Regions from separate parts of the Streptomyces sp. NPDC104831 genome, predicted to be linked through region 2. Evidence: riboswitches for the same ligand, from Rfam matches in the RefSeq annotation. Region 2 holds a riboswitch; each other region holds the start of a gene.
The links. A riboswitch is a leader RNA that binds a small molecule or an ion and turns the genes downstream of it on or off. The one in region 2 is predicted to bind cyclic di-AMP.
Positions count from the first base shown of each region.

Region 1 (7,573 bases), on a different contig from region 2:
GGAAGGTGACGAGTTCCGCGTCGGCGCCGTAGCCGTCGGCGAAGCGCAGCGGTACCCGGACGCGGGCGCGCGGGGTGGCGGCGGGCAGGTCGGGCATGCGGATCCCTCCGGAACGGGTGTTTCAGTTTTGAAGCAGTGGTCCGGGAACCCTATCCCGTGCTTAAAAGTTAAAGCAATCAGGAGCAGGACGAGCGGCGGCGCCAGGGAACGTCGTCCGCCCCGGCCGCGGTGCCCTCACCCTGCAGCCCGCGCGCGATCTCCGCGCAGATCGCCTCCAGCTGCCCCACCTGGTCCGCGGTGAGCCGGTCGAACAGCAGCGCGCGGACCGTCTCGACGTGCCCGGGCGCCGTCCGCTCCAGTACGGCCGTCCCCTCCTGCGTCAGCACCGCGAGCGAGGCGCGCTTGTCCTCGGCGCAGTTCTCCCGGCGCACCAGGCCGTCCCGCTCCAGCCGGTTCACGACGTACGTCAGCCGGCTGCGGGTGATCTTCAGCGTCTCGGCGAGGTCGGTCATGCGCAGCCGCAGGCCGGGGGCGTCGGAGAGGTTGGCCAGCACCGAGTAGAACAGGTGCGGCATGCCGCCGTCCTGCTGGAGCTGCCGGTCGATCGCGTCCTCCAGGAGGCGGGAGGCGGCGATGTAGGCGCGCCAGGCGCGCTGCTCCTCGGGAGTGAGCCAGCGGATCGTCATGCCGCCAGTGTAGGTTTGTTCAAAAATTGAACCAAGCCGCCGCGGGCCCGCCTCGCCGCCCGCCTCCGGAAGAGAGAGCGCCGATGCCCCTGCCGTACGTGCTGCTGTCCGCCGCCGTCTCCCTCGACGGCTACCTGGACGACACGGGCCCCGAACGGCTCCTGCTGTCCAGCCCGGCCGACTTCGACCGGGTCGACGAGGTGCGGGCCTCGGCCGACGCCCTCCTCGTCGGCGCCGGCACGATCCGCGCCGACAACCCCCGCCTGCTGGTCCACTCCGCCGAGCGGCGCGCGGCGCGGCGCGCGGCGGGCCGCCCGGAGCATCCGCTGAAGGTCGCCGTCACCGGCTCCGGCGACCTCGACCCGGCGGCGCGCTTCTGGCACACCGGCGGCGACAAGCTCGTCTGCACCACCGACACCGGCGCCGTACGGGCCTCGCGCCTCCTCGGGAACACCGCCGACGTCGTCCCGCTCGGCCCCGCCCTGGACTGGCGGTCCCTGCTGGAGCACCTGCACGACGTGCGCGGGGTCGGTCGGCTGATGGTCGAGGGCGGCGGTACGGTCCACACCCAGCTCCTGCGCGAGGGCCTCGCCGACGAACTCCAGCTGGTCCTCGCCCCGCTGCTCGTCGGCGACCCGGCGGCCCCCCGGCTGTTCGGCCCCGGCGCCTACCAGGACGGACGCCTGCGCCTGCTGGACACCCGCCGGATCGAGGACGTCGTCCTCATGCGCTACGCCCCCACGGCCCCCGGCACCGGTACGACCGCCACCGCCGCCGACCGCCACTGGCTGCGCACCGCCTGCGAGCTGGCGGCCCTGTGCCCGCCGTCACGGACGGCGTTCAGCGTCGGCGCGGTCGTGGTCGCCGCCGACGGCACCGAACTGGCCCGGGGGCACTCCCGCGAGGGCGGCGACGCGGTGGTGCACGCGGAGGAGGCGGCGCTCGCGAAGATCGACCCGGCCGAGCCGCGCCTCGCGGGCGCCACGGTGTACTCCAGCCTGGAGCCGTGCACCCGCCGGGCCTCCCGGCCGGCGCCCTGTGCCGAACTGATCCTGCGGGCGGGGGTGCGGCGGGTGGTCACCGCCTGGCGGGAGCCCGACACCTTCGTCACGGCGGCCGACGGGGCGGGCGTGCTGAGCGCGGCGGGCGTGCGGGTCGTCGTCCTGCCGGAGCTGGAGGAGCCGGCCAAGGCGCCGAACGCCCATCTTCTGCCGGGCTGAGCGTGCGCCCGGGCGCACCCGGGCGCACATACACCCAGGGCCCGGAATCCTTGGGATTCCGGGCCCTGGGCCTTCAGTAGCGGGGACAGGATTTGAACCTGCGACCTCTGGGTTATGAGCCCAGCGAGCTACCGAGCTGCTCCACCCCGCGTCGTTGTGGCTCCACTGTACGCCATGCGCGGGATGGTTCGCACATCGGTTTCCGCGGGCCCCGGGTCGGGCGGGCCCCGCAGGTCACGCAAGGTGACCGGGCGAGCGCCGTGCGCATAACATCTGAGTCACCATCAAAACCGCGAGTGACTGCTGAACGCCCTCGGAGGGCAGGCAACTCGCCCGCTTTGACGGGATAGTTGCCGATAACCTCACCAGTAAAAAGCGTGTTGATCAAGGGGGACGGCTTGGAAAGTGACTGGCAGGTCTATTAACGTTCGATAACGCAGCGCGGTCGTCCCAGCCGTCACAAGAGGCGGCTCCGTGCGCACGCGCCGAATCCCGCGAGGGAACCGGGGAACCACCATTTGGGGTGAATCACGCGGATACCGTCGTGCACTCACGCGAGTCCACGACCGGATATACGCGCGTAGGAGACCTTCCTGCTCCGAACCCGTCAGCTAACCCGGTAGGCGGAGGAAGGAAAGGAGCGCGCCCGCGTGGCGTCCAACCGGCCTGTCCCCGAAGCCCCGTCCATACCGGCACAGCGCGAGACCGGGCCCGGGCCCGAGACCTTCGGCTACGGCGCCTACCGCGCCGACGAGGGCCCGTGGGAGGAATGGAACCCCACCGAGGACTCCGTCGCCCCGGTCCGCGGCCGGCACCGGGTCGCCAAGCAGCGCGGCGGCTTCGCGCGCAGCTCCACCGTCCTCGGCGTCGGCGTCATGGCCGCCGTCGGCGCGGGCGGCATGGCCAGCGCCAACACCGGCAAGCCGCCGGTGTCCATCTCCCTGCCGGACCTGCCCTCGGTCGGCTCCCTCTTCCACGACGACGACTCCGACGCCGCCGGGCCCGCCGCCGAGGCCACCGCGCTGAGCACCGTCGCCGTGGCCTCCGGCACGGGCCAGGACAGCGCCGACGCGGGCGAGGTGCTGCGCAACCGGATCATGGCGCAGGCCGAGCAGCAGCAGGGCCAGGCCGACAGCAGGGCGGCCGCCGCCGCGCTCGCCGCCGCCGAGAAGCAGACCGCGCGGGCCGCCGCCGAGGCCGAGCGGGAGGCCGCCGCCAAGGCCGCCGCGGCCAAGGAGAAGGCGGAGGCCGACGCGGCGAAGGCCGAGGCCGAGGCGAAGAAGGCGGCGGAGGAGAAGCGGCTGGCCGAGCTGGCCAGGCAGTACGCGCTCCCGACCTCCTCCTACACGCTCACCTCGACGTTCGGGCAGGCCGGCTCGATGTGGTCCTCCGGCCACCACACCGGGCTCGACTTCGCCGCCCCCACCGGCACCCTGATCAAGGCCGTGCACAGCGGCACGATCACCGAGGCGGCCCTGGCCGGCGCCTATGGCTACCGCACCATCCTGACCCTGGACGACGGCACCGAGCTGTGGTTCTGCCACCAGTCCTCGATCAACGTCACGGTCGGCCAGAAGGTCAGCACCGGCGAGGTCATCGGCCGCGTCGGCGCCACCGGCAACGTCACCGGCCCGCACCTGCACCTGGAGGTCCACCCCGCCGGCTCGCCCACCGGCATCGACCCGATGGCCTGGTTGCGCGACAAGGGCCTCACCCCCTGACGGATCTCCCGGAAGAACCGGGAATCCGGCGCCGGCGGCGGGATGCGATCAGCCCCCGCCGGCGTTGGCATGACGTATGACGTCACTTCGTACACTCGGCTCCTCCGACCTCGAGGTCTTCCCGCTGTGCCTGGGCGGCAACGTCTTCGGCTGGACCGCCGACGAGCAGACCTCCTTCGCCGTCCTCGACGCCTACACCGCGGCCGGCGGCAACTTCATCGACACCGCCGACGTCTACTCGGCCTGGGCCGAGGGCAACAAGGGCGGCGAGTCGGAGACGATCCTCGGCGCGTGGCTGAAGGCCCGCGGCAACCGCTCCGACGTGGTCATCGCGACCAAGGTCAGCCAGCACCCGGAGTACCAGGGCCTGTCGGCCGCCAACATCAAGGCCGCCGCCGACGCCTCGCTGCGCCGCCTGGGCACCGACCACATCGACCTCTACTACACCCACTTCGACCAGCCCGAGGTGCCGGTCGAGGAGATCATCGGCGCGCTGGACGAGCTGGTGAAGGCCGGCAAGGTCCGGCACATCGCCGCCTCCAACATCACCGCCGAGCGCCTGCGCGAGTCCCTGGAGTTCTCCGACCGCGAGGGCCTCGCCCGCTACGTCGCCCTCCAGCCGCACTACAACCTGGTCTCCCGCGACACCTACGAGGGTCCGCTCCAGGAGCTCGTCGCCCGTGAGGGCCTGTCCGTCGTCCCGTACTTCGCGCTCGCCTCGGGATTCCTGACCGGCAAGTACCGGCCCGGCGAGAGCGTCGACAGCGCCCGCGCCGACCGGGTCCAGGACTACCTGGCGTCCGAGCGCGGCCAGAAGGTCCTGACGGCCCTGGACGAGGTCGCCGCCGCCCACGGGGCCCCCGTGGCCACGGTCGCCCTGGCCTGGCTGGCCGCCCAGCCGACGGTCACCGCCCCGATCGCCTCGGCCCGCACGGTGGAGCAGCTGCCGGCGCTGCTCGGCGTGGCGGACCTGGAGCTCACGGACGCGGAGGTGGCGAAGCTGACGGAGGCCTCGGCCTAGCCGCTCCCCGGCGGTGCCGGCCCGCCGTACGGGCCCCGGTCAGGTCCGGTACGGGTTGTACAGGGGGTAGGGCACCGCCGGGTGTCCGTACGGCGCCGCCGCCCGGTACACCGGGACCGGGGCGGCGGCCCGGCCCGCGTACTCCAGTGCCGGCCGGGCCAGGTGCCGCCGCTTCCACAGCTCCTCCAGCAGCTCCCGCTCCCGGGGGACGAAGTCCGCCCCGGCCCTGCCCGCGCGCCCGCGCTGCCGCAGGAACGCGAGCGAGGTGGCGTACCCCTCGTAGCGGGCCACCTCGCGCGCCGCCGGGCGGCCGTGGTGGTGCCGGGCGTAGTCCCGGGCCATCCGGCGCGCCCGCATCGATCCGAGCGCGAAGGGCTCGGCCGGGCCCAGCCACCCGGCCAGCACGTACGCCGGCAGCTCCGCCCGCACCAGGCGCAGCTCCCGCTGCCGGGTCCACACCGCGAGCCAGGTCACCAGCCCGAACACGGGCACCATGAAGCCGCCGTAGACGGCGAAGAACCCGTACTGCCCGAAGGTGGCCGAGCCGTTCCAGAGGGCGTGCATGCCCATCGCGAGCAGCAGTCCGCACACCGGCAGCAGGATCCGCCGGGCGGACCGGCGCCCGGCGGACAGCGCGGCGATGCCGAAGCCGATGCCGGTCAGGACGGTGAACAGGGGGTGCGCGAACGGCGACATCACGATGCGCACGAAGAAGGTGGCGGCGGTGACGGAGGAGATGCCCCGGTCGCCGGTGAGCTGGTCGGTCCCGAAGGCCGTGCCGAGGTAGAGGATGTTCTCGGTGAAGGCGAACCCTGTGGCCGTGATCCCCGCTATCACCACGCCGTCCACGATCCCGGTGAAGTCGCGTCTGCGGAACAGGAAGACCAGCAGGACGGCGGCGGCCTTCGCGGACTCCTCCACGATCGGCGCTATCACCGTGGCGCCGAGGGTGTCGGCGCTCGCCGGGTCGGCGGTGGAGGTGGCGATCCACTCCGTCGCGAAGCTGTTGGCCACGATGGCGATCAGTGCCGCCGCGCAGGCACCCCAGGCGAAGGAGAACACCAGGTTCCGCCAGGGGCCCGGCGCCACCCGGTCCAGCCACCGGAAGGCGGCCAGCAGCCACGGCACCGGCAGCACGGCCAGCCCGAGCCCGACGAGGAACCCGTCCGTGCCGGTCTGCCGCCGCACGAGCGCCAGGATGACCAGCCCGGACAGCGCCAGCAGCGTGCTCGGTGCCCCGTACCGCACCCACCTGCGCTGCCACCAGTGCGGGTGGCGGAGCACACCGTCGCCGGGGCTCGGGGGACAGGTCGCGGACGCAGGACTGGTGGCCACGGCATCGACCCTAACGGTGGCGGGACGAGGGGCCGGTCGGATGACCGGCCCGCCGGTCGGCTAACCGTCCCGGCGGTGCGGTACACGCCGGAACAGCAGATCGTTCACGACGTGTCCCTTGTCCAGTCCCTGTCCCTCGAAACGGGTCAGCGGCCGGAACTCCGGACGCGGCGCGAAACCGCCGTCCGGCCGGGTGTTCTCGAAGTCCGGGTGCGCGGTGAGCACCTCCAGCATCTGCTCGGCGTACGGCTCCCAGTCCGTCGCGCAGTGCAGCAGCGCGCCGGGCTTCAGCCGGGTCGCGGCGAGCGTCAGGAACTCCGGCTGGATGAGCCGCCGCTTGTGGTGCCGCTTCTTGGGCCAGGGATCGGGGAAGTAGACGCGCAGCCCGTCCAGCGCGTCCGGGCGGAGCATCTCGCGGAGCAGGATGATCGCGTCGCCGTTGCCCACCCGGACGTTGGTGAGGCCGCCCCGGTCGGCGAGGCCCAGCAGGTTGCCCTGGCCGGGGGTGTGCACGTCGACGGCGAGGATGTTGGTGCCGGGGTCGCCCGCGGCCATCCGCGCGGTGGCCTCGCCCATCCCGAAGCCGATCTCCAGGACCACGGGACGGTCGTTGCCGAACAGCTCGGCGAGGTCGATCACCCGCTGCCCGTCGATGTCCAGCCCCCACTGGGGCCACAGCCGCTGCAACGCCTCGGCCTGCCCGGCCGTCACCCGGCTGCGCCGCGGCTGGAAGCTGCGGATCCGCCGCTCGAAGTGCGAACCCGCGGGGTCCGCCTTGGGCCCGTCCGGGAAGCGCGGTTCGCCCTTGGCCCGGGCGGGCCGGACGGGGTCACCGGGGGCGGGCGGGGCGGCGGGGGTGTTCAGGGAGTCAGACACAGTAAGGCCGATTTTACGGGTCCGGGCAGCTCACCCCGGCGCCCCGAGCATGGCCAGCGCCCGGCGCCCGATCTCGCGTCCGATCGGCAGCGAGGCGGTGGCCGCGGGCGAGGGCGCGTTCAGCACGTGGACCGCCCGCGCGCCCTCCCGGATCAGGAAGTCGTCCACCAGCGTCCCGTCCCGCAGCACCGCCTGCGCCCGCACCCCGGCCGGGGCCGGCACCAGGTCCCCGGCGGTCACGCCGGGCAGCAGTCTTCGCACCGCCTCCAGGAACGCCCCCTTGGACACCGAGCGGCGCAGCTCGCCCGCCCCGTACCGCCAGTGCCGCCGGGCGATCGCCCACGCGCCCGGCCACGCCAGGGTGCCGGCCAGCTCCCGGGGCCGCAGGACCGTCCAGCCGTACCCCTCGCGGGCCAGCGCCGGCACCGCGTTGGGCCCGAGGTGCACGCCCCCGTCGATCCCGCGGGTCAGATGTACCCCGAGGAACGGGAACGCCGGGTCCGGCACCGGGTACACCAGGCCCCGCACCAGCTCGGGCCGGGCCAGTTCGTAGTACTCCCCGCGGAACGGCACGATCCGCATCCCGGGCTCGTCCCCGGTGAGCCGGGCCACCTCGTCGCAGTGCAGCCCGGCGCAGTTCACCAGCACGCGCCCGCGGACGACGTCCCCGGCGGAGGTCCGCACGGCCACGCCCCGCTCCGGCCGCCGGTCCAC
Region 1 covers NZ_JBVJOT010000060.1:19,894-27,466, forward strand. Annotated here, with positions in the region: gene ACZ63H_RS31620 (GTP cyclohydrolase II) at 1-97, opposite strand, end outside; gene ACZ63H_RS31625 (MarR family winged helix-turn-helix transcriptional regulator) at 177-686, opposite strand; gene ACZ63H_RS31630 (dihydrofolate reductase family protein) at 770-1,906, shown strand; tRNA gene ACZ63H_RS31635 (tRNA-Met) at 1,984-2,057, opposite strand; cyclic di-AMP (ydaO/yuaA leader) riboswitch at 2,380-2,547, shown strand; gene ACZ63H_RS31640 (M23 family metallopeptidase) at 2,557-3,627, shown strand; gene ACZ63H_RS31645 (aldo/keto reductase) at 3,704-4,648, shown strand; gene ACZ63H_RS31650 (PrsW family intramembrane metalloprotease) at 4,688-5,983, opposite strand; gene trmB (tRNA (guanosine(46)-N7)-methyltransferase TrmB) at 6,044-6,859, opposite strand; gene lhgO (L-2-hydroxyglutarate oxidase) at 6,890-7,573, opposite strand, start outside.
Region 1: another riboswitch for cyclic di-AMP. It lies ahead of ACZ63H_RS31640 (M23 family metallopeptidase); the one in region 2 lies ahead of ACZ63H_RS10570 (M23 family metallopeptidase).

Region 2 (7,573 bases):
TGCCTGAGGTGCGGGGCGGTCGCCTTGAGGGCCACCGGGTAGCCGAGCGCCCGGGCGGCCTGCACGGCGGCGTCCGGGCCGGGCGCGGGCAGGGCGCGGCGCACGGGGACGCCGTACCGGCCGAGCAGCTCGCAGGTGTGCTCGGCGGACAGGGTGAGCCCCTCGCCGCGCGCGAGCAGCTCGCCGATCAGCCGGGCGGCGCCCTTCTCGTCGATGTCGTCGAACTCCGGCACCTTCCCGGGGTCGGCCGCCTCCCGCCGCCACTGCCCGTACTTCACGGCCTCGGCGAGCGCCCGCACCGCGCGTTCGGCGGCGGGGTAGGCGGGGATGAGCCGGGTGCCGTCCTCGGGGCGTGCCCGGGGTTCCCCGCCGGGTGCGGGCGGGGTGGCGGGCCGTATGCGCGCCGCTTCCGGGCCGGCCGGGCCGGGCGCCCTGTCCGCGGCCCCGGGCGCGGTGCTCGTCGCGGCCGACAGTGCCTGCGCCAGTCCGCCCAGCTCGACGTGGACCACCAGCACCGGCTTCCCCGGCACCGCCGCCGCGGCCGACCGCAGCGCCTTTGCCAGCTCCGCGTCCCCCGGCGAGCCTTCCCCGATCGCGGGGATCGCCGTGACGACGACGGCGTCGTTCGTGTCGTCGGCCAGCGCGGCGGCCAGTGCCCGGTGGAAGTCCTCCGCCGTCGCCCCGGTGGTCAGGTCCACCGGCCGGTCCGGCCGCAGCCCCTCCGCCACACACCGGTCGTACGTCAGCACGCCCAGCGACTCGGAGTTGCCGAGGATGGCCACGCGCGGCCCGGCGGGCAGCGGCTGCCGGGCGAGCAGCAGTCCCGCGTCGACCAGCTCGGTGATCGTGTCGACCCGGATCACCCCGGCCTGCCGCAGCAGCGCGGACACGGTCGCGTGCGGCAGCCGGGTGGCGCGCACGGCGTGCCCCTGCGGGGCGGCGCCGGTGCCCTGCACGACGACCAGGGGCTTCGCCGCGGCCGTCCGCCGGGCGAGCCGGGTGAACTTGCGGGGGTTGCCGATGGACTCCAGGTACATGAGGACGACGTCGGTGTCCGGGTCGTCGTACCAGTACTGGAGGACGTCGTTGCCGGAGACGTCGGCGCGGTTGCCGGCGGAGACGAAGGTGGAGACGCCCGTGACCCCGGTCACCCCTCCCCCGCGCCGGTGCAGCCGGGACAGCAGGGCGATGCCGATGGCGCCGGACTGGGCGAAGAGCCCGATGCGGCCGGGGCGGGGCGGTTCGGGCGCGAGCGAGGCGTTCAGGCGGACGCCGTCGGCGGTGTTGATGACGCCGAAGGCGTTGGGGCCGATGAGCCGCATGCCGTAGGCCCGTGCGGCCCGGACGAGCGCGCGCTGCCGTTCGCGTCCCTCGGGCCCGCTCTCGGCGTACCCGGCGGAGAGCACGACCAGCCCCTGGACGCCGTGTTCGCCGCACTCGGCGACCACGGCGGGCACGTGCTCGGCCGGTACGGCGACGACGGCGAGGTCCACGTGCCCGTCGATGTCGCGCACCGAGCGGTGCGCGGGCACCCCGTCGATCTCCTTGAGGTCTTCGGGGAAGGCCTTGTTCACGGCGTGCAGCGGGCCCGGGTAGCCGGCCGCACGGATGTTGCCGAGGACGCCGCGGCCCACCCCGCCGGGGGCGCGGCCGACGCCGACGACCGCGACCGAGCCGGGTGCGAGGAGCCGCCGTACCGAGCGGGCCTCGGCGCGCTGTTCCCGGGCCTGCTGCACGGCCACGGAGCGGTCGGTGGGTTCGAGGTCCAGTTCCAGGCGTACGACGCCGTCCTCGAAGCTGCGCTTCTGGGTGTAACCGGCGTCCGTGAACACCTTGATCATCTTGGTGTTGGCGGGCAGCACCTCGGCGGCGAAGCGGCGGATGCCCCTCTCGCGCGCGACGGCCGCGATGTGCTCCAGGAGGGCGGAGGCGACCCCGCGGCCCTGGTGGGCGTCCTGGACCAGGAAGGCGACCTCGGCCTCCTCGGCGGGCGCGGTGGCGGGCAGGCCGTCCGCGCCTGTGCGGTCGTAGCGCACGGTGGCGATGAACTCGCCGCCGATGGTGGCCGCGAGTCCCACCCTGTCCACGAAGTCGTGGTGCGTGAAGCGGTGGACGTCCTTGGCGGACAGGCGGGGGTACGGCGCGAAGAAGCGGTAGTACTTCGACTCGTCCGAGACCTGCTCGTAGAAACTGACCAGGCGGTCGGCGTCATCGACGGTGATGGGCCTGACGCGCGCGGTGCCGCCGTCGCGCAGCACCACGTCCGCCTCCCAGTGCGCGGGGTACTGGTGCCGCTCCTGCCGGTCCGCCGAGGTCTGCATGGGCCCCAGCGTAAGGCTCGCGTACGACGACGGCGCGAGGCAGTCTATGGGGGGCGAACGCCGGACCGAGGCCGCGGTCCGGTGTCGCTCCGGGGCGGGTCCTCGAGGTCTGCTCCGGGCACGCTCCACGGTATGGGAAACTGGTCTAGACAACCCTGAGCACTGAAGGGCAGCAACACATGGCTGAGCGCCGCGTCAACGTCGGCTGGGCCGAGGGTCTCCACGCCCGCCCCGCCTCCCTCTTCGTCCGAGCCGCCACGGCCACAGGCGTCCCGGTGACGATCGCCAAGGCCGGGGGCGACCCCGTCAACGCGGCTTCGATGCTGGCCGTCCTGGGCCTGGGTGCCCAGGGTGGCGAGGAGATCGTCCTCGCCTCCGACGCCGAGGGCGCCGACGCCGCCCTCGACCGTCTGGCCAAGCTGGTCTCCGAGGGCCTGGAGGAACTGCCCGAGACCGTCTGAGCGCAGACCGGGAAGCCGCGTCGCCCCTGCCGGGCGGCGCGGCTTTCGCGTATGCGCGGCCCCGCGCGCCCCGAGGCTTCCCGCCGGCCGAATTCGTTGTCGCCGGTTGAAGGGCGCGAGCCGATAATTCCCGGCATCGCGAAAGGGCAGCGGAAAACGCCCCGCCGCCGAATAACACCTTGTTTGTATACGGCGGCTGTTAATGCCGCGCACCCTACATGTTTACGGCATGTTGCGAAGTCCTCACACGTTCCCCGGGGCCGGAGAAGCGGAGCCGGTGCGCGCCGGTCGCGCGTTCGGCGTGCAGGGCGGTCAGCACCCGCGCGCGTTCACCGTCGCCGCGCGCCACCGCGTCCACGATCGCCCCGTGCTCGGCCCAGGACTCCACCGGGCTCACCGGCGCCTCCACCGCGTACATCCACGCGACCTTGTGGCGCAGCTGGGTCAGCACCGAGGTGAGCGAGGGGCTGCCGCAGGCCTGGGCCAGCGTCTCGTGGAACCAGCCGCCCAGCGAGCGCAGATCCTCGCTGTTGCCCTTTCTGGCCCGCTCCTGGCCCAGCCGGACCAGGCCGCGCAACACCTTCAGATGGGCCTCCGTGCGCCGCTGGGCGGCGCGCGCGGCGCCCAGCGGCTCCAGCAGCGTCCGCATCTCCAGCACGTCGGCGGCCTCCTGCTCGGTCGGCTCGGCCACGCACGCGCCCGCGTGCCGGCGCGTCACCACGAAGCCCTCGGCCTCCAGCGTGCGCAGCGCCTCGCGCACGGGGACGCGCGAGACGCCGTAGCGGCGGGCCAGGACTTCCTCGGTCAGCCGGCTGCCGCGCTCGTAGACACCGGCGACGATGTCGTCCCGGACAGCGGTGCACACCGAGTGCGCCGGAATACGCATGACCGACCTCCGCCTTAATCCCCGTTAAACGCCGATGATGGACGTGTGTTCCGTGACTCTATTCCAGTCGGCCGGAATTTCCGATGGCGGGCCGTAATCCATGGATATTTTTTGGACAACGGGTCCCGCGGAGAACATGGAAAACGGCGAAAGCCCCGGCTCGGGGAGCCGGGGCCGTCGGGGAAGGCGCGAGTGCGTCAGATGCGCACGCCGTGCGAGCGGAGGTAGGCGACGGGGTCGATGTCGGAGCCGTAGTCCGGGCTCGTGCGCGCCTCGAAGTGGAGGTGCGGGCCGGTGACGTTGCCCGTGGAGCCGGAGAGCCCGATCTGCTGGCCCGGCACGACCTTCTGGCCCACCGTGACGCCGATGGACGACAGGTGCCCGTACTGCGTGTACATGCCGTCGGCCATCCGGATCACGATCTCGTTGCCGTACGCGCCGCCCCAGCCGGTGGAGACGACCGTGCCGGAACCCACCGCGTGCACGGTGGTGCCGGCGGCCGCGTGGAAGTCGATGCCGGTGTGCGAACCGGAGGACCACAGCGAGCTGGACGCCTGGTAGGCCGTGGAGACGTAGGAGTGCTCGATGGGGGCCACGAAGGCGTTCAGCCGGCGGCGCTCGGCCTCGCGCGCGGCGCGGGCCCTGGCCTCGCGCAGCTCCTCGGCGCGCTCGGCGGCGGCCTTCGCGGCGGCCTCCTCGGCCGCCTTGCGGTCCGCGGCCTGCTGCTGGGCGGTGGCCTGCGCGTCGATCTGGGCGGCGACGTCGTCCGTGGCGGCGAGGACCGGGGTGAGGCCGGTCTGGTCCACGGGGTTGCCGGCGGCGAGGGCCGGGGAGGCGGCGAGGGTGCCGATGACACCGGTGGTGGTCAGGGCCGCGACGCCGGCCGCCTGCGCTGTGGTTCGCTTGACCCGTCCGGGCTTGCGGTGCTTCCCGGTGGCGCACATGAACGCCATGAAGTGGCTGGTCCTTTCCTTCCCTCTCGCCTACCGGGTTAGCTGACGGGTTCGGAGCAGGAAGGTCTCCTACGGGCTCCCTCGCGGTCGCCCGATTCACCCCAGGGACGATGGGTCCCCGGCTCCCCTGGCTCGCGCCGTACGGGGACTCGGCGATGGCTGTCCGGTGCCGCGGGTGCGGCGCACTGCCTGACGAACAGCCCGGACGACGCTACGGCGGCCCGCTTCCGATCCTCAAACGGATCCGGCTTTTTGTAGCGCATCCCACAGGTCAGACAGGCAACCTCCGCCCCAAAACGGGCACCTGAGGGACCGAGTGGAACAGCGTGGGGCCTGACGGCTCGTAAACCGTCAGGCCCCACGCGCGCGTGCGCCGGATGGGTCGGCCTCGCCGCTACTCGGCCGACACCACGCTCACCGGGCCGATGCCGAGCGCCTCGACCGGTGCCTTGATCCGGGCGGCGTCACCGACGAGGACGGTCACCAGGCGGTCCACCGGGAAGGCGTTCACGACGGCCGCGGTGGCCTCCACCGTGCCCGTGGCGGCCAGCCGCCGGTACAGCGTCGCCTGGAAGTCGTCGGGCAGGTGCTGCTCGACCTGGTCGGCCAGCGTGCTCGCGACGGCCGCGGCGGTCTCGTACTTCAGCGGCGCCACGCCGACGAGGTTCTGCACGGCGACGTCCCGCTCGGCGTCGGTCAGGCCCTCCGCCGCGACCGTGCGCAGCACCTTCCACAGGTCGTCCAGCGCCGGGCCGGTGTTCGGCGTGTCCACGGAGCCGCTGATGGCGAGCATCGCCGCGCCCGTGCCGTCCGGCGCGGACCTGAGGACCTGCCCGAAGGAGCGCACGCCGTAGGTGTAGCCCTTCTCCTCGCGCAGGACGCGGTCCAGGCGGGAGGTGAGGGTGCCGCCGAGGCAGTACGTGCCGAGCACCTGGGCGGGCCACACCCGGTCGTGCCGGTCGGGACCGATCCGGCCGATGAGCAGCTGCGTCTGCACGGCGCCGGGCCGGTCCACGATGACCACGCGGCCGGTGTCGTCGGCGGTCACCGGCGGCACCGGCCGGGGCTCGCCGGGGGTGCCGGTCCAGGCGCCGAGGGTGTCGGCGAGCAGCGCGTCCAGGTCGGTGCCGGTCAGGTCGCCGACGACGACCAGGGTGGCGGTGGCGGGCCGCACGTGGCGGTCGTAGAAGGCGCGCACGGCCGCGGCGTCGATCTTCTCGACGGTCTCCTCGGTGCCCTGGCGCGGCCGGGACATGCGCGAGGTCGCCGGGAACAGCTCCTTGGAGAGTTCCTTGGCGGCCCGGCGGGAGGGGTTGGCCAGCTCGTGCGGGATCTCGTCCAGGCGGTTGCGGACCAGGCGCTCGACCTCGCCCGGGGCGAAGGCGGGGGCGCGCAGCGCGTCGGCGAGCAGGCCGAGGCCCTTGGCCAGGCGGGAGGCGGGGACCTCCAGGCCGAGCCGGACGCCGGGGTGGTCGGCGTGTGCGTCCAGGGTGGCGCCCGCACGCTCCAGTTCGGCGGCGAACTCCTCGGCGGAGTGCTTGTCGGTGCCCTCGGAGAAGGCCCGCGCCATGATCGTGGCGACGCCGTCCAGGCCGGCCGGCTCGGCGTCCAGCGGCGCGTCCAGCAGCACCTCGACGGCGACGACCTGCTGGCCGGGGCGGTGGCAGCGCAGCACGGTCAGGCCGTTGTCGAGCGCGGTGCGCTCGGGGGCGGGGAACGCCCAGGGCCTGGCCTCGCCGGGCTGCGGCCGGGGGTGGAACTCCATGGTGGCGAGCTCGGTCACTTGGCCGTCTCCTCGTTCTCGGTCTCGTCGCGGCCCGCCTCTACGGTCGCTTCCTGCTCCGGGTCCTCGGGGACGTCGGCGTCCGGGGCGGCCTCCGGGGATTTGGGTTCGTAGACGAGGACCGCGCGGTTGTCGGGCCGCAGGCGGGCCGCCGCGACCTCCCGGACCTCCTCCGGGGTGACCTCCAGGACGCGCTTGACGGCGGTCAGGGCGAGCTGCGGGTCGCCGAACAGGACGGCGAACCGGCACAGTTCGTCGGCGCGGCCGGCGACCGTGCCGAGCCGGTCCAGCCACTCGCGCTCCAGCTGCGCCTGGGCGCGCTCCATCTCCTCGCTGGTGGGGCCCTCCTCGGCGAACCGGGCCAGCTCCTCGTCGATGGCGGCCTCGATCACCGGCACCTCGACGTCACCGGAGGTCTTCACGTCCAGCCAGCCCATGGAGGGCGCGCCGGCCAGGCGCAGCAGGCCGAAGCCGGCGGCCACGGCCGTACGGTCGCGGCGCACCAGGCGGTTGTACAGCCGGGAGGACTCGCCGCCGCCGAGGATGGTCAGGGCGAGGTCGGCCGCGTCGCACGCGCGCGTGCCGTCGTGCGGGAGCCGGTAGGCGGCCATCAGCGCGCGCGCCGGGACCTCCTCCACGAGGACCTCGCGCTTCTGCTCGCCGATGACGTCCGGCAGGGTGCCGTCGCGGGGCGCGGGCTTGGCGTCGTGGGAGGCGATGGAGCCGAAGTACTTCTCGATCCAGGCGAGGGTCTGCTCGGGGTCGATGTCGCCGACCACGGAGAGCACCGCGTTGTTCGGCGCGTAGTAGGTGCGGAAGAACCGGCGGGCGTCCTCCAGGGTGGCCGCGTCCAGGTCCGCCATCGAGCCGATCGGCGTGTGGTGGTACGGGTGGCCCTCCGGGTACGAGAGGGCGGTCAGCTTCTCGAAGGCGGTGCCGTAGGGGACGTTGTCGTAGCGCTGGCGGCGCTCGTTCTTGACGACGTCCCGCTGGTTCTCCATGGACTCCTCGTCCAGGGCCGCCAGCAGCGAGCCCATGCGGTCCGCCTCCAGCCACAGGGCCAGCTCCAGCTGGTGGGCGGGCATGGTCTCGAAGTAGTTGGTGCGCTCGAAGCTGGTGGTGCCGTTCAGCGAGCCGCCGGCGCCCTGCACCAGCTCGAAGTGTCCGTT
Region 2 covers NZ_JBVJOT010000011.1:32,515-40,087, forward strand. Annotated here, with positions in the region: gene ACZ63H_RS10555 (bifunctional acetate--CoA ligase family protein/GNAT family N-acetyltransferase) at 1-2,321, opposite strand, end outside; gene ACZ63H_RS10560 (HPr family phosphocarrier protein) at 2,501-2,782, shown strand; gene ACZ63H_RS10565 (GntR family transcriptional regulator) at 2,997-3,668, opposite strand; gene ACZ63H_RS10570 (M23 family metallopeptidase) at 3,866-4,621, opposite strand; cyclic di-AMP (ydaO/yuaA leader) riboswitch at 4,634-4,786, opposite strand; gene ACZ63H_RS10575 (M16 family metallopeptidase) at 5,016-6,404, opposite strand; gene ACZ63H_RS10580 (M16 family metallopeptidase) at 6,401-7,573, opposite strand, start outside.

Region 3 (7,573 bases), on a different contig from region 2:
GAAGGGCAGCTCGTACGCCTCGCCCACCAGCGGGGCGATCGTGGCGACCTTGCGGTCCTGGTCGATGGTGGTGACCCGGCCGGTGAGGATCTCCGCCTTCGGCAGCACGCGTCGCAGCGGGACGACGACATGGCGAGGGGAGATGTTGCCGGCGGCGGCTTCGGGGAGGAAGGGCTGGTAGGTCATGTACGACCGGGGGTCGACGACCGTGACGGTCGCCTCGCCGTAGCGCATCTTCTTGAGGATGCGCCGAGCTGCGTACAGGCCTACGTACCCACCGCCTACTACGAGGATCCTGGGACGCTCCGTGGTGCTCATGCCATCGAGTATCCACCTGCCCCGAGGGGGTCGCTCGTGCGCCCCTTCACAAGAACCGACAGGCCCTGTGTTAAACTCCGCGCCCCGCGTGACGCAGGTCATGCGGACCGAGGGGAACCGCGCGGCGGTTCGCCCCGTTGTCAAGGCCGCGTGAGCAGCCTCTCCGGAGGGCCGGGGGGACCGTGAGCGCGTCGTGACACCTCCGGAACAACCTCCTCCAGGGCCCCTTCGCGCCCTTCATCTGAACATGTTCAAACGGCTTTTGACCCCCCGGAAGGGCCAACCGGCCCCTTTCGGGGGTCCCCCGGGACCGAAATCCTTGTGAAGAACTTCACGAACTTTTCCGCGCGCCTGCGGCAAAGGGCCCCCGAGGGGGCCCTTGAGGTCGCTCAAACGTTATCGAACCTGCTCAGCGGATTGCTACCGACCGGTAACAAAAGAGAGCTACGCCACCGACCACGCGATGCCGTCGAGGATGTCGTGCTCGCTCACCACGACCTCCTCGGCGCCCGTGCGCTCCATGATCGCCAGCAGGACGAGGGCGCCCGCGCCGATGACGTCGACCCGGCCGGGGTGCATGGAGGGCACGGCGGCGCGCTCGGCGTGCGTGGAGCGCAGCAGCCACTCGGTGATCTCGCGCACCCGGTCCCGGGAGATCCGGGAGTGGTGGATGCGCGCGGAGTCGTACTCGGGCAGCTCCTGGGCGATCGCGGCCACCGTGGTGACGGACCCTGCGAGGCCCACCAGGGTGCGCGCCTCGCGCAGCGGGACCGTCCGCTCGGCCAGGTCCAGGGCGGCCTCGACGTCGGCCCTTATGGCGGCGATCCGCTCCGGGGCGGGCGGGTCGGACACCTTCCCGTCGTGCACCAGGTGCCGCTCGGTCATGCGCACGCAGCCGATGTCCACCGACCGCGCGGCGCGGACGTGGTCGTCGCCGACGACGAACTCGGTGGAGCCGCCGCCGATGTCCACCACCAGGTAGGGCCGGGCGAGGTCGGTGCGGCCGGTGAGTTCCTTAGTGGCGCCGGTGAAGGAGAACTCGGCCTCCCGGTCGCCGGTGATGACCTCCGGCTCCACCCCGAGGATGTCCAGGACGCCGCGCGTGAAGTCCTCGCGGTTCTCGGCGTCCCGGGAGGCGGAGGTGGCGACGAAACGGACCCGCTCGGCGCCGTGCTCCTTGATGACCTCCGCGTACTCGCGGCAGGCGGCGAAGGTGCGCTCCAGCGCCTCGGGGGCGAGCCGTCCGGTGCGGTCGACGCCCTGGCCGAGCCGCACGATCGTCATCCGGCGGTCCAGCTCGGTCAGTTCGCCCGTCGCCGGGTCGGCGTCCGCGACCAGCAGCCGGATGGAGTTCGTACCGCAGTCGACGGCGGCCACACGGGTCACTTCTCGTCCCCCTCGGTCGTCTCGGGCGTCACGCAGGCGCCCTTGCGCCACCACTCGGGCAGCATCGCCAGGGCCTCGTCGCCGAGCGGGTTCACGCCCGGGCCGGCGGCCAGCGAGTGGGCGACGAGGACGTGCAGGCACTTCACCCGGTCGGGCATGCCGCCCGCGCTCGGGAAGCCCTGGAGGACCTCGATCTCGTCGCGGCGCCGGAGGTAGTCCTCGTGCGCGGCCCGGTAGGCGGCTGCCAGTTCCGGGTCGCGCCCGAGCCGCTCGGTCATCTCCTTCATCACGCCGTCGGCCTCCAGCGTGCCGATGGCGGAGGACGCCTTCGGGCACGTCAGGTAGTACAGCGTCGGGAAGGGCGTGCCGTCGGGAAGGCGCGGTGCCGTCTCCACGACGTCCGGCTGACCGCACGGGCAGCGGTGCGCGATGGCCCTGAGGCCCCGCGGCGGGCGGCCCAGCTGCTGCTTGAAGGCCTCTACGTCCGCGTCGGTGGGCTCGGTGCGCGGAGTGGGCGGCGGAGGGGTTTCCATGACTGGCTGTCGGAGACTTTCTGTCGGTTCACTGGTCGGAGGCGTCGGACTTGTCGACGCCGTCCCAGACGTTCGCGTACCAGGGCCGGCGGGCGGCCCCGAGGTCGGCGCGGGACTGCTTGGCCGCGCCGGGGTCGACGACCACGTACCCGGTCTCGCCGGGCCGTACGTAGTGCAGCCGGCGGCGGATCTGCTGCTCGGCGTAGGCGTCGTCCTGCCAGCGCGCCTTGAGGTCCCGCAGCTGCTCGACCCGCTCGCGGGCCTGCTGCTGCCGGCGCTGGAGGTCGGCGATCTCCGCGCGCTGGGAGACGTACTGCCGCATCGGGTAGGCGAGGGCGACGACCATCGTGCACAGCACCAGCGCGAGCAGCGCCGCGCGGCCGGTGAGCCGGGAGCGGCGGGCCTGCCGTTTGGTCTGCGAGCGGTAGACGCGGGCCGCGGTCTGCTCGCCGAGCAGCCTGATCCTGGTCGCGGTGGAGAACCGGTCACGGTCCCTCACGCCCATCTTCCCCGCCTCCCGTCACACGCGCGTACGTCCCCGGACACGGTACGGGACCGGGTCCGGGGACGTACGTACGACTGGCTAGGACTTGCCCCGGGTGGGGTCGGCTCAGCCCTTGAAGCGCGGGAAGGCGCTGCGGCCGGCGTACACCGCGGCGTCGTCGAGGATCTCCTCGATGCGCAGCAGCTGGTTGTACTTGGCGACGCGCTCGGAGCGGGCCGGGGCGCCGGTCTTGATCTGGCCGCAGTTGGTGGCGACGGCCAGGTCGGCGATGGTGACGTCCTCGGTCTCGCCGGAGCGGTGGGACATCATGCACTTGAAGCCGTTGCGCTGGGCCAGCTCGACGGCGTCCAGGGTCTCGGTCAGCGAGCCGATCTGGTTGACCTTGACCAGCAGGGCGTTGGCGGCGCCCTCCTCGATGCCCCTGGCCAGGCGCTCCGGGTTGGTGACGAACAGGTCGTCGCCGACGAGCTGGACCTTGTCACCGAGCTTGTCGGTGATGGTCTTCCAGCCCTCCCAGTCGTCCTCGAACAGCGGGTCCTCGATGGAGACCAGCGGGTACGCCTCGACCAGCTCGGCGTAGTACTCGGTCATCTCGGCGGCGGTGCGGTTCTTGCCCTCGAAGACGTACGAGCCGTCCTTGTAGAACTCGGACGCGGCGACGTCGAGCGCCAGGGCGATCTGCTCGCCGGGGGTGTAGCCGGCCTCCTTGATCGCCTCGAGGATGAGGTCGAGGGCCTCGCGGTTGGAGCCGAGGTTGGGGGCGAAGCCGCCCTCGTCGCCGAGGCCGGTGGACAGGCCCTTGTTCTTCAGGACCTTCTTCAGGGTGTGGTAGACCTCGGTGCCCCAGCGCAGCGCCTCGGAGAAGGACTCCGCGCCGATCGGGGCGATCATGAACTCCTGGATGTCCACGTTGGAGTCGGCGTGCGAGCCGCCGTTCAGGATGTTCATCATCGGCACCGGCAGCAGGTGCGCGTTCGGGCCGCCCAGGTAGCGGAAGAGCGGCAGGTCGCTGGCCTCGGAGGCGGCGTGGGCGACGGCGAGCGAGACGCCGAGGATGGCGTTGGCGCCGAGGGAGCCCTTGTTGTCGGTGGCGTCCAGGTCGAACATGGCCTGGTCGATCAGGCGCTGCTCGGTGGCGTCGTAGCCGACCAGCTCGGGGCCGATCTGCTCGATGACGGCCAGGACGGCCTTCTCGACGCCCTTGCCCTGGTAGCGGTTCGGGTCACCGTCGCGCAGCTCGATGGCCTCGAAGGCGCCGGTCGAGGCGCCGGACGGGACGGCGGCACGACCCGTGCTGCCGTCGTCGAGGCCGACCTCGACCTCGACCGTGGGGTTGCCTCGGGAGTCCAGGATTTCCCGGGCTACGACGACGTCGATGGACGGCACGAGCATCTCCTTCTTGGATGTGACGCTGGAAGTGCGGGGCTGGTGTGCCTTGCGACTAGAGCCTAACCGTCCCGGGCGCCTCGGCCACCGACCGACCGTCCCGTGGACAGACCGACGGTACCTTTTGTTTTGGATCGAAACAAAGGGGGTCGGGGTGGCCGGGGGGCGCCGGGTGCCGGGGCGGGCACGCAAAAAGCCCCGCCCCGGCGCGTACGGGGGAGAACGCGCCGGGGCGGGGAGCCCGTGGGGACGGGGGTGACCCGCACGGGGTCTTGCGGGGGGATCCGCCGGGACGCGCGCACCCCGGGGACTTCAGGGGTACGCCCGCCCGTGCGGGTCCGTGGCTCTCGGGGGGCCCGCCGGGATGTGCGGGCCCTGGGGGCCGGCCGGGCGGCCGGCGATCACTTCAGGTGGAGCTGCTGACCCGGGTAGATGAGGTCGGCGTCCTGGACGATGTCCTTGTTCAGCTCGAACAGCTTCTCCCAGCCGCCCGCGACCTGGTGCCGCGCGGCGATGGTGCCGAGCGTGTCGCCCTGGACGACCTTGTACTCGCCGTCGCCCTTCTCGACCTTCTTGCCGGTCGGGGTGGTGACGGTCTTGCCCGTGCTGCCGCCGGTGCTCTTGCTCGTGCCGGTGGAGGCGGCCGGGCGCTCGGCGGAGCGGGAGGCGGCCTGCTGGTCGGCGGAGCGGGTGGAGGTGCCCGAGCCCTGGGTGGACGGCGTGGACGGGGCGGACGGCGCCGGGGTGCTCGGGGCGGAGCCGTTGTAGGGGGAGCTCGACAGGCCCGTGCCGCAGACCGGCCAGGCGCCCTTGCCCTGGGCGGCGAGGACCTTCTCGGCGACGGAGATCTGCTGCGCCTTGGAGGCCTTGTCGGCGGTGGAGGCGTACTGCGTGCCGCCGTACGCGGCCCAGGTGGAGGCGGAGAACTGCAGACCGCCGTAGTAGCCGTTGCCGGTGTTGATGGACCAGTTGCCGCCGGACTCGCACTGGGCGACCGTGTCCCACTGGGAGGCGGTGGCGGCGGAGGCGTTGCCGGCCGCCATCAGCGGGGCGGCGACGGCGGCGCCGGTGACACCGGCGAGCGTGACGGCGCGGACGGCCTTGGACGGACGACGGTGCTTGCCCTTGCCGGTAAACAGCATGGATCGATTCCCCTCACCGACGCCTGCGAGGTGAGCTGTCGGGTTCGGGCCGGTTGAGTTGCCCGGCCGCGTCGTCCGCTTGCGCGTGACGCGGCTTCACCCCCAGCCGGTCCCAGCTTCAACTGCTGGGCCCGGCACTTACCTTGGGTCCCCCGCTCCTGCCTACGGCGCTTGACGCGACGACTGTTCCCGGGCGGCCGCTGGCAGGATTCGGCGTGGCGGCTGCCGGGGCTCGTGGTGACGAGCGGCTTCGACCGTAGACAGGTGATCGCCGGAATTTCAAAGACGATCAGGGCTTCTGAGACTCATCCCACACTTTCGCCAAACCGGACATCCAGGCATCAAGCGGGGCGTCAAGTCCCGCCGTTTTCAGCCCGTTTCGCCCTGGACATCCAGGGTCTGACCGGCGGTGATGCGGTCCGGGTCGGCGCCGATGGCCTTCTTGTTGCCGGCGTACAGCGCGTGCCACCCGCCGTCGACGTCAAGGGAGTCGGCGATGGAGGACAGCGAGTCGCCCGCGCGGACCGTGTAGGTGTCCGGTTCGCGGGAGGCGTGCCGGCCGGACGGGGTGGCGTTCTGACCGTTTGTCACATTTTCGTCCGCGCTCCCGCCCCGGTGGCGCCCGCCGGTGCCGACGGTGCCGGTGTCGACCAGGCTCCAGGAACCGGCCGCCCGCTGCGGGTTGTTCACGACCCCGGTGTCCGGGGTGGGCGTCGGGGAGCCCTCGGCGCCCGGGAGGCTTCCGGTGTCCGGCGTGGCGGACTTGTCGGACTTGGGGGTTTCGGTCCCGGTGGAACCGGCGTCCTCGCCCGTGGCCTTGTCCGCCGCCCCGCCCGCGTCCTCGCCGGCCTCCTTGTCCGCGCCCGTACCCGCGTCCTTGCCGGCGCCGGTGCCCTTGCCCTTCCCCTTGCCGCTGCCCTTCCCCTTGCCCGGCTCGGCGGTGGGCGTGCCGGTCGGGTCCGCCGAGGAGGAGCCGTCGGCGGGGCCGGTGCCGGTGGAGGGCGACGCGTCCGGCAGCCCGGACGGGTCGGAGGCGTCGGGGGTCGCGGAGGTGCCGGAGCCGCCGGCCGATCCGGACGGGTCACCGGTGCCGCCGGAGCCGCCCACGCCCGTGTCGACGTCCATGGAGCCCGAGTCCCGCGTCAGGCCGGACAGCAGGGCACAGGTGGCCCAGGGGGTGGTGCCCCGGTCGGCCAGGATCTTCTCGGCGACGGCGATCTGCTGCTGGCGGCTGGCCTGGTCGGCGCTGGCCGCGTACTGGCCGCCGCCGTACTTGTCCCAGTCGTCCTGCGAGATCTGCAGGCCGCCGTGGTACCCGTTCCCGGTGTCCGCGCTCCAGGAGCCGCCGCTCTCGCACTCGGCCACCTTGTCCCACGTGGTGCCGTCGGCCGCGTTGGCGCTCGCGGCGCCGAGCAGCGGGATGGCGATGGCGGAGCCGGTCACGCCGGCCGCGACGAGGAGGGCCGGAGCCTGGCGGGGGCGACGGTGTCGGCCGTTCCCGGAGAGCATGCAGAAGCCTTTCGAGCGACAGCAGGGCCGGCGCGGCGGTTGGAGCCGCTCGCCGCGCTGATGGGTGAACGTATCGGCAGACGATCACTTGTCACAAGTTCATGCCGCACAGATCACGTGAAGATCACAGAGTTGAGAAAGTGTCATTTCCTCGGGGAGAGACTGTGTTCAGGCGGTCGGCGTGAACTCCACCGGCAGGGTGCGCAGGCCGCGCATGATGAGCCCGCCGCGCCAGCGCAGCTCGGCCGGATCGGCGGCCAGCCGCAGGTCGGGCAGGCGGGTGAACAGGGTGGCCAGCGCGGTCTGGCCCTCCAGCCGGGCGAGCGGCGCGCCCAGGCAGTAGTGGATGCCGTGGCCGTAGCCGAGGTGCTGGTTGTCGCGGCGGCCGAGGTCCAGCACGTCCGGGCCGGCGAACCGCTCGGGGTCCCGGTCGGCGGCGGCGAGGACGACGAGCACCGGGTCGCCCGGCGCGATCCGCTGCCCGCCGATGGTCAGCGGCTCGGTGGCGAACCGCCAGGTGGCCAGCTCCACCGGGCCGTCGTAGCGCAGCAGTTCCTCGACGCCGGTCTCCAGCAGGTCCCGTTCGCCGCGGGCCAGGGAGTCCTGGAGCCGGGCGCGCTGCCCGGGGTGGGTGAGCAGGGCGTAGGTGCCGTTGCCGATGAGGTTGACGGTGGTCTCGAAGCCGGCGAACAGCAGGATGAAGGCCATGGCGGCGGCCTCGTTCTCGGTGAGGTGCTCGCCGTGGTCGGAGGCGCGGATGAGGCCGGAGATCAGGTCCTCGCCGGGCGCGGGCG
Region 3 covers NZ_JBVJOT010000030.1:22,790-30,362, reverse strand. Annotated here, with positions in the region: gene ACZ63H_RS21145 (NAD(P)/FAD-dependent oxidoreductase) at 1-318, opposite strand, end outside; gene ACZ63H_RS21140 (Ppx/GppA phosphatase family protein) at 763-1,704, opposite strand; gene ACZ63H_RS21135 (DUF501 domain-containing protein) at 1,701-2,237, opposite strand; gene ACZ63H_RS21130 (FtsB family cell division protein) at 2,266-2,742, opposite strand; gene eno (phosphopyruvate hydratase) at 2,848-4,128, opposite strand; gene ACZ63H_RS21120 (transglycosylase family protein) at 4,530-5,270, opposite strand; cyclic di-AMP (ydaO/yuaA leader) riboswitch at 5,276-5,450, opposite strand; gene ACZ63H_RS21115 (transglycosylase family protein) at 5,640-6,779, opposite strand; gene ACZ63H_RS21110 (cytochrome P450 family protein) at 6,948-7,573, opposite strand, start outside.
Region 3: another riboswitch for cyclic di-AMP. It lies ahead of ACZ63H_RS21120 (transglycosylase family protein); the one in region 2 lies ahead of ACZ63H_RS10570 (M23 family metallopeptidase).

Region 4 (7,573 bases), on a different contig from region 2:
ATCCGGCCCAGCTGCTCGCGCGCGGCCTCGTTCAGGACCGGGTGGTTGTAGCCGTGGATGGCCGACCACCACGACGACATGCCGTCGACCAGCTCGCCGGAACCGTCCGCCAGCCGCAGCCGGACCCCGCTCGCCGCCTCCACGACGAGCGGTTCCACCCGGCCGGGCATCGGGCCGTACGGATGCCACACGTGCCGCCGGTCCAGCTCCAGCAGCTCGGCGACGCCCGGATCAGGCATTGGGCGCGAGGTCCGTGCCGGCACCCCTGCGGCGGACGGCGACGAGGTCGGTGCGGGGCTCGGCGGTGGCCGGCACGCCCGCCGTACCGCACACCCCGCCCCCCTCGTGCGACCCGCAGCCCGTGCCCGCGTGCGAGCCGCAGCCGGCCTCCGCGTGCGAGCCGCAGCCGTGCGCGGCCCCGGCCCGGTGCTCCGGCAGCGTCACCTCCCCGGCGCCCTCCACCTCGAAACCGGCGTCCGCGATCATGTCCAGGTCGGCCTTGCCGGCCTGGCCCTCGCTGGTCAGGTAGTCGCCGAGGAAGATGGAGTTGGCCAGGTGCAGCGCCAGCGGCTGCATGCTGCGCAGATGGACCTCGCGGCCGCCCGCGATGCGGACCTCCGCGTCCGGGCAGACGAACCGGACCATCGCGAGGATCCGCAGGCAGCGCTGCGGGGTGAGGTTCCACTCCTTGGCCAGCGGGGTGCCCTCGAACGGGATCAGGAAGTTCACCGGCACCGAGTCCGGGTCCAGCTCGCGCAGCGAGAACACCACGTCCACCAGGTCCTCGTCGCTCTCGCCCATGCCGGCGATGAGACCCGAACAGGCGGACAGCCCGGCCGCGTGCGCCTTGCGTACCGTGTCCACCCGGTCGGCGTAGGTGTGGGTGGTGGTGATGTCCCCGTACGTGGACTCCGAGGTGTTGAGGTTGTGGTTGTAGGCGTCCGCGCCCGCCGCCCGCAGCCGCTCGGCCTGGCCGTCGGAGAGCAGACCGAGGCAGGCGCACACCTCGACGTCCTCGTTCTGCTCCTTGATCGCCTTGATGGTCTCCGAGACCCGGTCCACGTCCCGGTCCGTCGGACCGCGCCCGCTGGCCACCAGGCACACCCGCTTGGCGCCGCCCGCGAGGCCCGCGGCGGCGGCCTGGGAGGCCTCGTCGGGCTTGAGCCAGGTGTACTTCAGGATGTCGGCCTTGGAGCCCAGCCGCTGGGAGCAGTACGAGCAGTCCTCGGGGCACAGGCCCGACTTGAGGTTGACCAGATAGTTGAGTTTCACCCGCCGCCCGAACCAGTGCCGCCGCACCTTTCCGGCCGCGGCCACCACGTCGAGCAGGTCGTCATCGGAAGTGGCCAGCACGGCGAGCGCTTCCCCGCGCGTCGGCATCTCGCGCCGAAGCCCCTTGTCCACCAGCGTGTTCAGCAGGTCCATGAGCCACGATCCTGTCCTACGGGACCGCTCCCGGCCAAGGAGACTTGGCACAACGAAGGCGGTTCATCGTGTGGGTATCGCCACACCCTGGGCGGCTGACCGTGCCGCTAGGGTCTGTTCGATACCTACAAAAGCACGGAGGAGCCATGGCGTTCGGCTGGATCGACGAGCAGGCCGAGGCGCGCCGCCGCGCCGGACTCGTGCGCACCCTGCGCCCGCGCCCCGCCGACTCGCCGCTGCTGGACCTGGCGAGCAACGACTACCTGGGGCTGTCCCGCCACCCCGAGGTCACCGAGGGGGCCGCGGAGGCCGCCCGGCGCTGGGGCGGCGGCTCCACCGGCTCCCGGCTGGTCACCGGCAGCACCGAGCTGCACGCCGAACTGGAACGCGCCCTGGCCGCGTTCTGCGGGTTCGAGGCGGCCCTCGTGTTCTCCTCCGGGTACGCGGCGAACCTGGCCGCGGTCACCACGCTCGGCCCGCACGGCTCGCTGATCGTCTCCGACGCGGGCAACCACGCCTCCCTCATCGACGGCTGCCGGCTCGCCCGGGGCGAGACCCAGGTCGTCGGGCACGCCGATCCCGAGGCCGTGCGCAAGGCCCTGGGCACGCGCGCCGGCGCCGCGATCGTCGTCTCCGACACGGTGTTCTCGGTCGACGGGGACCGGGCGCCGCTGGCCGGACTGGCCGCCGCCTGCCGGGAGCACGGCGCGGGACTGGTCGTGGACGACGCCCACGGCCTCGGTGTGCTGGGCGACGGCGGCCGGGGCGCGCCGCACGCGGCTGGGCTCGCGGGCGCCGACGACGTGGTGGCCACGGCCACCCTGTCCAAGTCGCTGGGCAGTCAGGGCGGCGTGGTGCTGGGCCCGGAGCGGGTGATCGGCCATCTGGTCAACGCGGCCCGGACGTTCATCTTCGACACGGGTCTGGCGCCGGCGGCGGCCGGTGCCGCGCTGGCGGCGCTGCGGCTGCTGGAGCGCGAGCCCGGACGGGCGGCGCGGGCCCGCGAGGTGGCCGCGGAACTGCACGCACGGCTGACCGCCGCGGGCCTGGAGGCGGTACGTCCGGACGCCGCGGTGGTCTCCGTGCGGGCTCCGTCCCCGGAGCGGGCGGTGCGCTGGGCGGCCGACTGCCGCTCGGCGGGTCTGGCCGTGGGCTGTTTCCGTCCTCCCTCCGTGCCCGACGGCATCTCTCGGTTGAGGCTGACCGCCCGCGCGGACCTCTCCGGGGCCGAGATCGAACGTGCTGTACGCGTCATCGGCGAAACGCGACCATGAGTCGGCGTGACACGGCCGTGCACCGCCCGAAAAAGATGGAATATTAAACCGAATTGAGCAGGGTGGCCGGGGCGGTCAGAGCCCGGTCACGAATCCCGTCCAGCTCTCGGGGGAGAAGAGCAGGGCGGGTCCGGCCGGGTTCTTCGAGTCGCGCACGGCGAGCAGTCCGGCCGCGGGACCGGAGCGCGGCCGTGCCGTCTCCACGCAGTTGTTCGCGCCCGTGCTGCGGCTGCTGCGCACCCAGCACACGTCGTGCAGGTCGGTACTGGCAGGGACGTTCCGAGGCAGAGCTGACATGGTGCCTCCTTACACGCCGTCACCTATCCCGGCGATGTAGTCCAACGAGTCCTCGGGGGAAAGGGCGTGGAACTGAAGGGTGCTGAAGGCCTCGGAGTAGGCCATGAGGTCTTCTTTCCGTTCCAGGTAGAGGCTACTCGTCAACTGGTCGAGAACAACCACGTCCAGATCAGAAGTGCTCGGAAATGAGAAGATAACGAAAGGCCCGGTGAGGCCGATATGCGCCCCCGCCGTGAACGGCAGCACCTGGAGCCGCACCTGCGGCAGCCGGGCGGCCTCGATCAGCCGCCGGCGCTGGCGGGCCATCACCCCCGGGCCGCCCACCTCGCGGCGCAGCACCGCCTCGTCCAGCACGGCGCTCAGCGCCAGCGGCGGATCCGACCGCAGCACGTCCTGCCGGGCCAGACGCACCTCCACCAGCGTGTCCAGGCGGTCCTCGTCCAGGTCCTTCACGGCGGCCCGGGTCACCGCGCGGGCGTACTCGGCGGTCTGCAGCAGACCGGGCACCACCGTGGTCTCCAGGGTGCGCATCGCGCTCGCCTGTGACTCCAGGCTGATGAAATCCCGGTACGTCGGCGGCAGCACACCCCGGTACGCGTGCCACCAGCGGTGCCGGCCGCCCGTCTCCTCCGACCCCGCCAGTATCAGCAGCAACTCCCGCAGATGCCGGTCCCGCACTTCGTAGGCGTCCAGCAGCAACCGCAGATCGGCCGGTTTCACGCCGCTGGCACCCGTCTCGATACGGCTCACCTTCGACTGGTGCCAACCGACCAGCCGGGCCGCCTCACCACTGGTGAGCCCGGCGCCGGTGCGCAGCGTGCGCAGTTCCGCGCCCAGCTTGCGACGGCGTACCGCGGGACCGTTCTGCATGGCTCCTCCTTACTCCGCCCGGACCGCCCCGATACGGTCTCGCGTCGCAGAGTTCACCGCTTCGAGCGACAGATATATGCATATCTTGGTGGATCGCCCCCCGTGACCGTCCCGGTGATGGCAGTCTGACGGACAAGCACCAGTCCGGGACCGTACTCGAACCCACCGCTGTACGGAGGACCACGGTCCCGTTGGGAAAGGGACGACCTCGCCATGGCAGACCATCTGGAAGCCTCCGTCACTCTGCCGAGCGATCCCGCCTCGGTGTCGGCCGCCCGCTCCTATGTCGTGGGCACCCTCGCGGAGTGGGGCCTGCCGTCGGACACCGAGACGGCCGACACCGTGCGGCTGATCGTCTCCGAACTCGCCACCAACGCCGTTCAGCACACCTTCGGCCAGTCACCCACCTTCACGGTCGACATCGCGCTGCACCAGGACGAACAGCTGCGCATCGGGGTCACGGACAGCCATCCACGGTTCCCGAAGAGACTGCCCGCCTCCGTCCAGCAGGACAATGGGCGCGGCATGGTGATCATCCGCTGGCTGACCGCGGAGTGCGGCGGCCGGCTCCTCGTCCGCCCGACCCGCGAGGGCGGCAAGACGGTCTCCATCGAACTGCCCTGGACCCTCCCGGCGGCACCGGTCCCGGCCGGCCGGCCACCGGAGGCCCCGGCACGGTGACACACCCGGTGCGGGGACGGCGCGGAGGGTCTACGCGGGCGGATACGTTTCCTCTGCTCCTCTGCTCCTCTGCGCGGGACGAGGGCTCGGCGCCGCGGCGCGAGGCCGAGGCCGGAGCGCCGGATGCGCGAGGGCGGGGCCGGCGGACGTGTACGGCGGTGCTGCCCGGCACCGGTGCCGGTCGATGTGCCGGGGCGCGTGCGGGCGCCCAGGCGCGGGAGCAGGCGTGCGGGGGCCGGGAGTACGCCCCGGCGGCGCCCGGGCGGCAGCGGACGCGTCCGGGCGGTGCGCGGAGGCCGCGGGTTGCCGGTGGCGGGGCGCTTCGACGGTGTCCTGGTGCCGGCGGCCAGCGGACGCGTCCGGGCGGCGCCCGGCGGCGGAAGCGACGCGCTCCGCCGGTGCCCCGGGGGCCGGCGGCAACCGCCGCGTACCGGCCGCGTCCAGGCACCCGCGTGTGGGCGGGCAGCCGGACGGATCCGGGGTGCTGTGACGCGCCGGGGTCGTCGGCGGCGGGGGGAGCCTGCCTCGCCGGCGTCCCGGTGCGGGCGACAGCCGGTGCGGACCGGTGCGGACCGTCCGCCCGGGCGCCCGGTGCCGGCCGGCCGCCGGAACGCGGCGGGCGGCGGTGCGGTCCGCCCGGCCGGTGTGCGACGTTCCCGCCGGTCCGCCGGGACGCCCACCCGGGACCGAGCCGTTCCGCCCGCCGTATGTGCCCGAGAGGCGGTACGGCGGGACCTTGTCCCGGCCCGGGTCTGCCGGTCCGCCCCTGCGCGCAGGGAAGCGCTCGCGTCGGCGCCTCGGGTCCGGACCTCCCCGCGCTCGCTCCCCGGCGCGGTCCGACCCGGACGCTCCCGCTGTCCCGGAGGCGCTCCGGGGCCGCCCGCACGCTCGTGAGGCGGCCGGGCCGCCCCGGGCCCGGCCCGCCCACGGGGGCGGGCGTCGGGGTGCCGGAGCGGCCCCGCTGCCGGAGCCGCTCCCGGGGCGCGGCCGGGTCAGCTGACCCGGCCGTACCAGACGCTCTTGGTCCAGATCTTCTGCAGCTTCACCACGTCCCCGGTCTTGGGGGCGTGCCAGATCTTGTTGTGGCCGGCGTAGATGCCGACGTGGTAGACGCTGGAACCCGAGTGGAAGAAGACCAGGTCGCCGACCTTGCGGTGGCGGGCGGAGACATGGTGCGACTTGTTGTACTGCTGGGCGGCGGTACGCGGCAGCTTCTTGCCGGCCTTCTTGAACGAGTAGAGCGTCAGCCCCGAGCAGTCGAATCTGTGCGGCCCGGTGGCGCCCCACCGGTACGGGGAACCCTTCTTCGAGGCCGCGACCTTGAGTGCTTTCGTCGCGATGGTCGCGGCGGAGGCGTCGGTGGCGAGCCCGGGCACCGCGATCGAGCCGCCCACGGCGGCGAGAGTGAGTGCCGAGGCCGTGCCGGCCCGGGCCATCAGCGACGGGACTCGATTGAGCGCAGTCATGCGCAACCCTTCGTCAGCCGCCTGTGAAGGATGACCTGTCGGATTCGGGCTGGCGAAGTAGCCCGGCCGCGTTGCCGCGGCTTCACCCCAAGGGCTGCTCGGAACCTCCGCCCCGTGCCCGACTCTGTGTCGGACGACTGGACATCCGTTCCGGCGACCCGTCTTGCTTGGGTCCTCCACTCCTGCCGATCCACTCCGTCGACCGGTCATCCGGGCGGCGGCAGGACTCGGCGTCCGCCCGGATCGCCCCGCCGCGGTGGCGGGGGCTTGTCGTCAGACAGGGATCTTGACGCAGATCTGTCTGAAAATCCCAACGGAATCGGGGATTTGTGGCGTTACTCACCACTCACCCGTTCGGGTGGACAGTGCTCCGTTCGAGGCCCCGTCAGATCGTCGTCGTAGCCCCGGACCTGGGGCGATGTGCCTCCGCGGGGGCCCGTGGATCCCGCGTCGCGCAACTCGGGAGACCCGGAAAACGATCGGGATGTACACCGGTCGGCGGTACGTCGTTCGGGCCGTTTCAACTCCGGTCCGAACGACGCGTGTCGACGCCTCGGCGCCGTCGGACCGGACGGGTGTCCGCCTCAGCCGGCGTCATCCGGCGGGAGCGCGACGCGAGCGGCCCGGCGCTCGCCGTCCAGCACCCGCAGCGCCCGTGCCAGCGTGTCCCCGTGCAGCTCCGTCTCGCCCCGCCGGTGCATCAGCGCGAGCGCGTCCCGCAGCTCTGCCGCCTTGCGGACCAGGCCCTGAGCGGCGCGCAGAGCACTGTAGGTCTGCCCGTGCCGGGCCGGATTGACGCGGCCGAGCAGGTCGGCGGCCTCCAGATAGCGATCGATCAACTCGCCCTCGGCGCGGGTCAGGGCGGGCAGCGGCGGCAGGTCCGGCAGCACGGGCGGCTCACCTCGCGTCCGGTGCGCCGGGCGTGTCCCGGCGGGCGGGCACGACGGCGTCGACCAGGCCGTACGCCAGCGCCTCGGGGGCGTCCAGGATCAGGTCGCGTTCCAGGTCCTCGTGGACCCGCGCGGCCGTGCGCCCCGTGTGCCGGACGAGCATCTCCTCGACGGTGGCGCGCACGCGCGCCAGTTCCCCCGCCCGGAGGATCAGGTCACCGGGCCGGCCGCGCACCGGCTCGGGCAGCGCCACCTGTTCGAGCACGACCCGGGCACCGGGCAGCATGAACCGCTTGCCCGGGGCACCGGCCGCGAGCAGCACCGCGGCGTGGCCGGCGGCCTGCCCGAGGCAGTAGGTCGCCACGTCACAGCCGACGTAGCGCATCGTGTCGTAGACCGCAGCCATGGCGTCGAAGGAGCCGCCGGGCGAGTTGACGTACAGCGTGATGTCCCGGTCCGGTGCCTGGTGCTCCAGATACATGAGCTGGGCCGTGACATCGCTCGCCGCCGCGTTGTCGACCGGTGTGCCGAGGAAGACGATCCGGTCCTGGAAGAGCCGCGCGTACGGATCCAGGGTGCGCGCCGTCCCCGCGGTGCGCTCGGTGAACTCGGGCAGGACGTGCCGGGCGGACGGTCGGTGCATGGACATACGCCTCCTCTGACGAGGCCC
Region 4 covers NZ_JBVJOT010000004.1:137,451-145,023, reverse strand. Annotated here, with positions in the region: gene ACZ63H_RS04455 (adenosylmethionine--8-amino-7-oxononanoate transaminase) at 1-239, opposite strand, end outside; gene bioB (biotin synthase BioB) at 232-1,425, opposite strand; gene ACZ63H_RS04445 (8-amino-7-oxononanoate synthase) at 1,572-2,699, shown strand; gene ACZ63H_RS04440 (DUF397 domain-containing protein) at 2,775-2,996, opposite strand; gene ACZ63H_RS04435 (helix-turn-helix domain-containing protein) at 3,006-3,866, opposite strand; gene ACZ63H_RS04430 (ATP-binding protein) at 4,080-4,547, shown strand; gene ACZ63H_RS04425 (C40 family peptidase) at 5,540-6,013, opposite strand; cyclic di-AMP (ydaO/yuaA leader) riboswitch at 6,017-6,159, opposite strand; gene ACZ63H_RS04420 (hypothetical protein) at 6,598-6,903, opposite strand; gene ACZ63H_RS04415 (ATP-dependent Clp protease proteolytic subunit) at 6,911-7,546, opposite strand.
Region 4: another riboswitch for cyclic di-AMP. It lies ahead of ACZ63H_RS04425 (C40 family peptidase); the one in region 2 lies ahead of ACZ63H_RS10570 (M23 family metallopeptidase).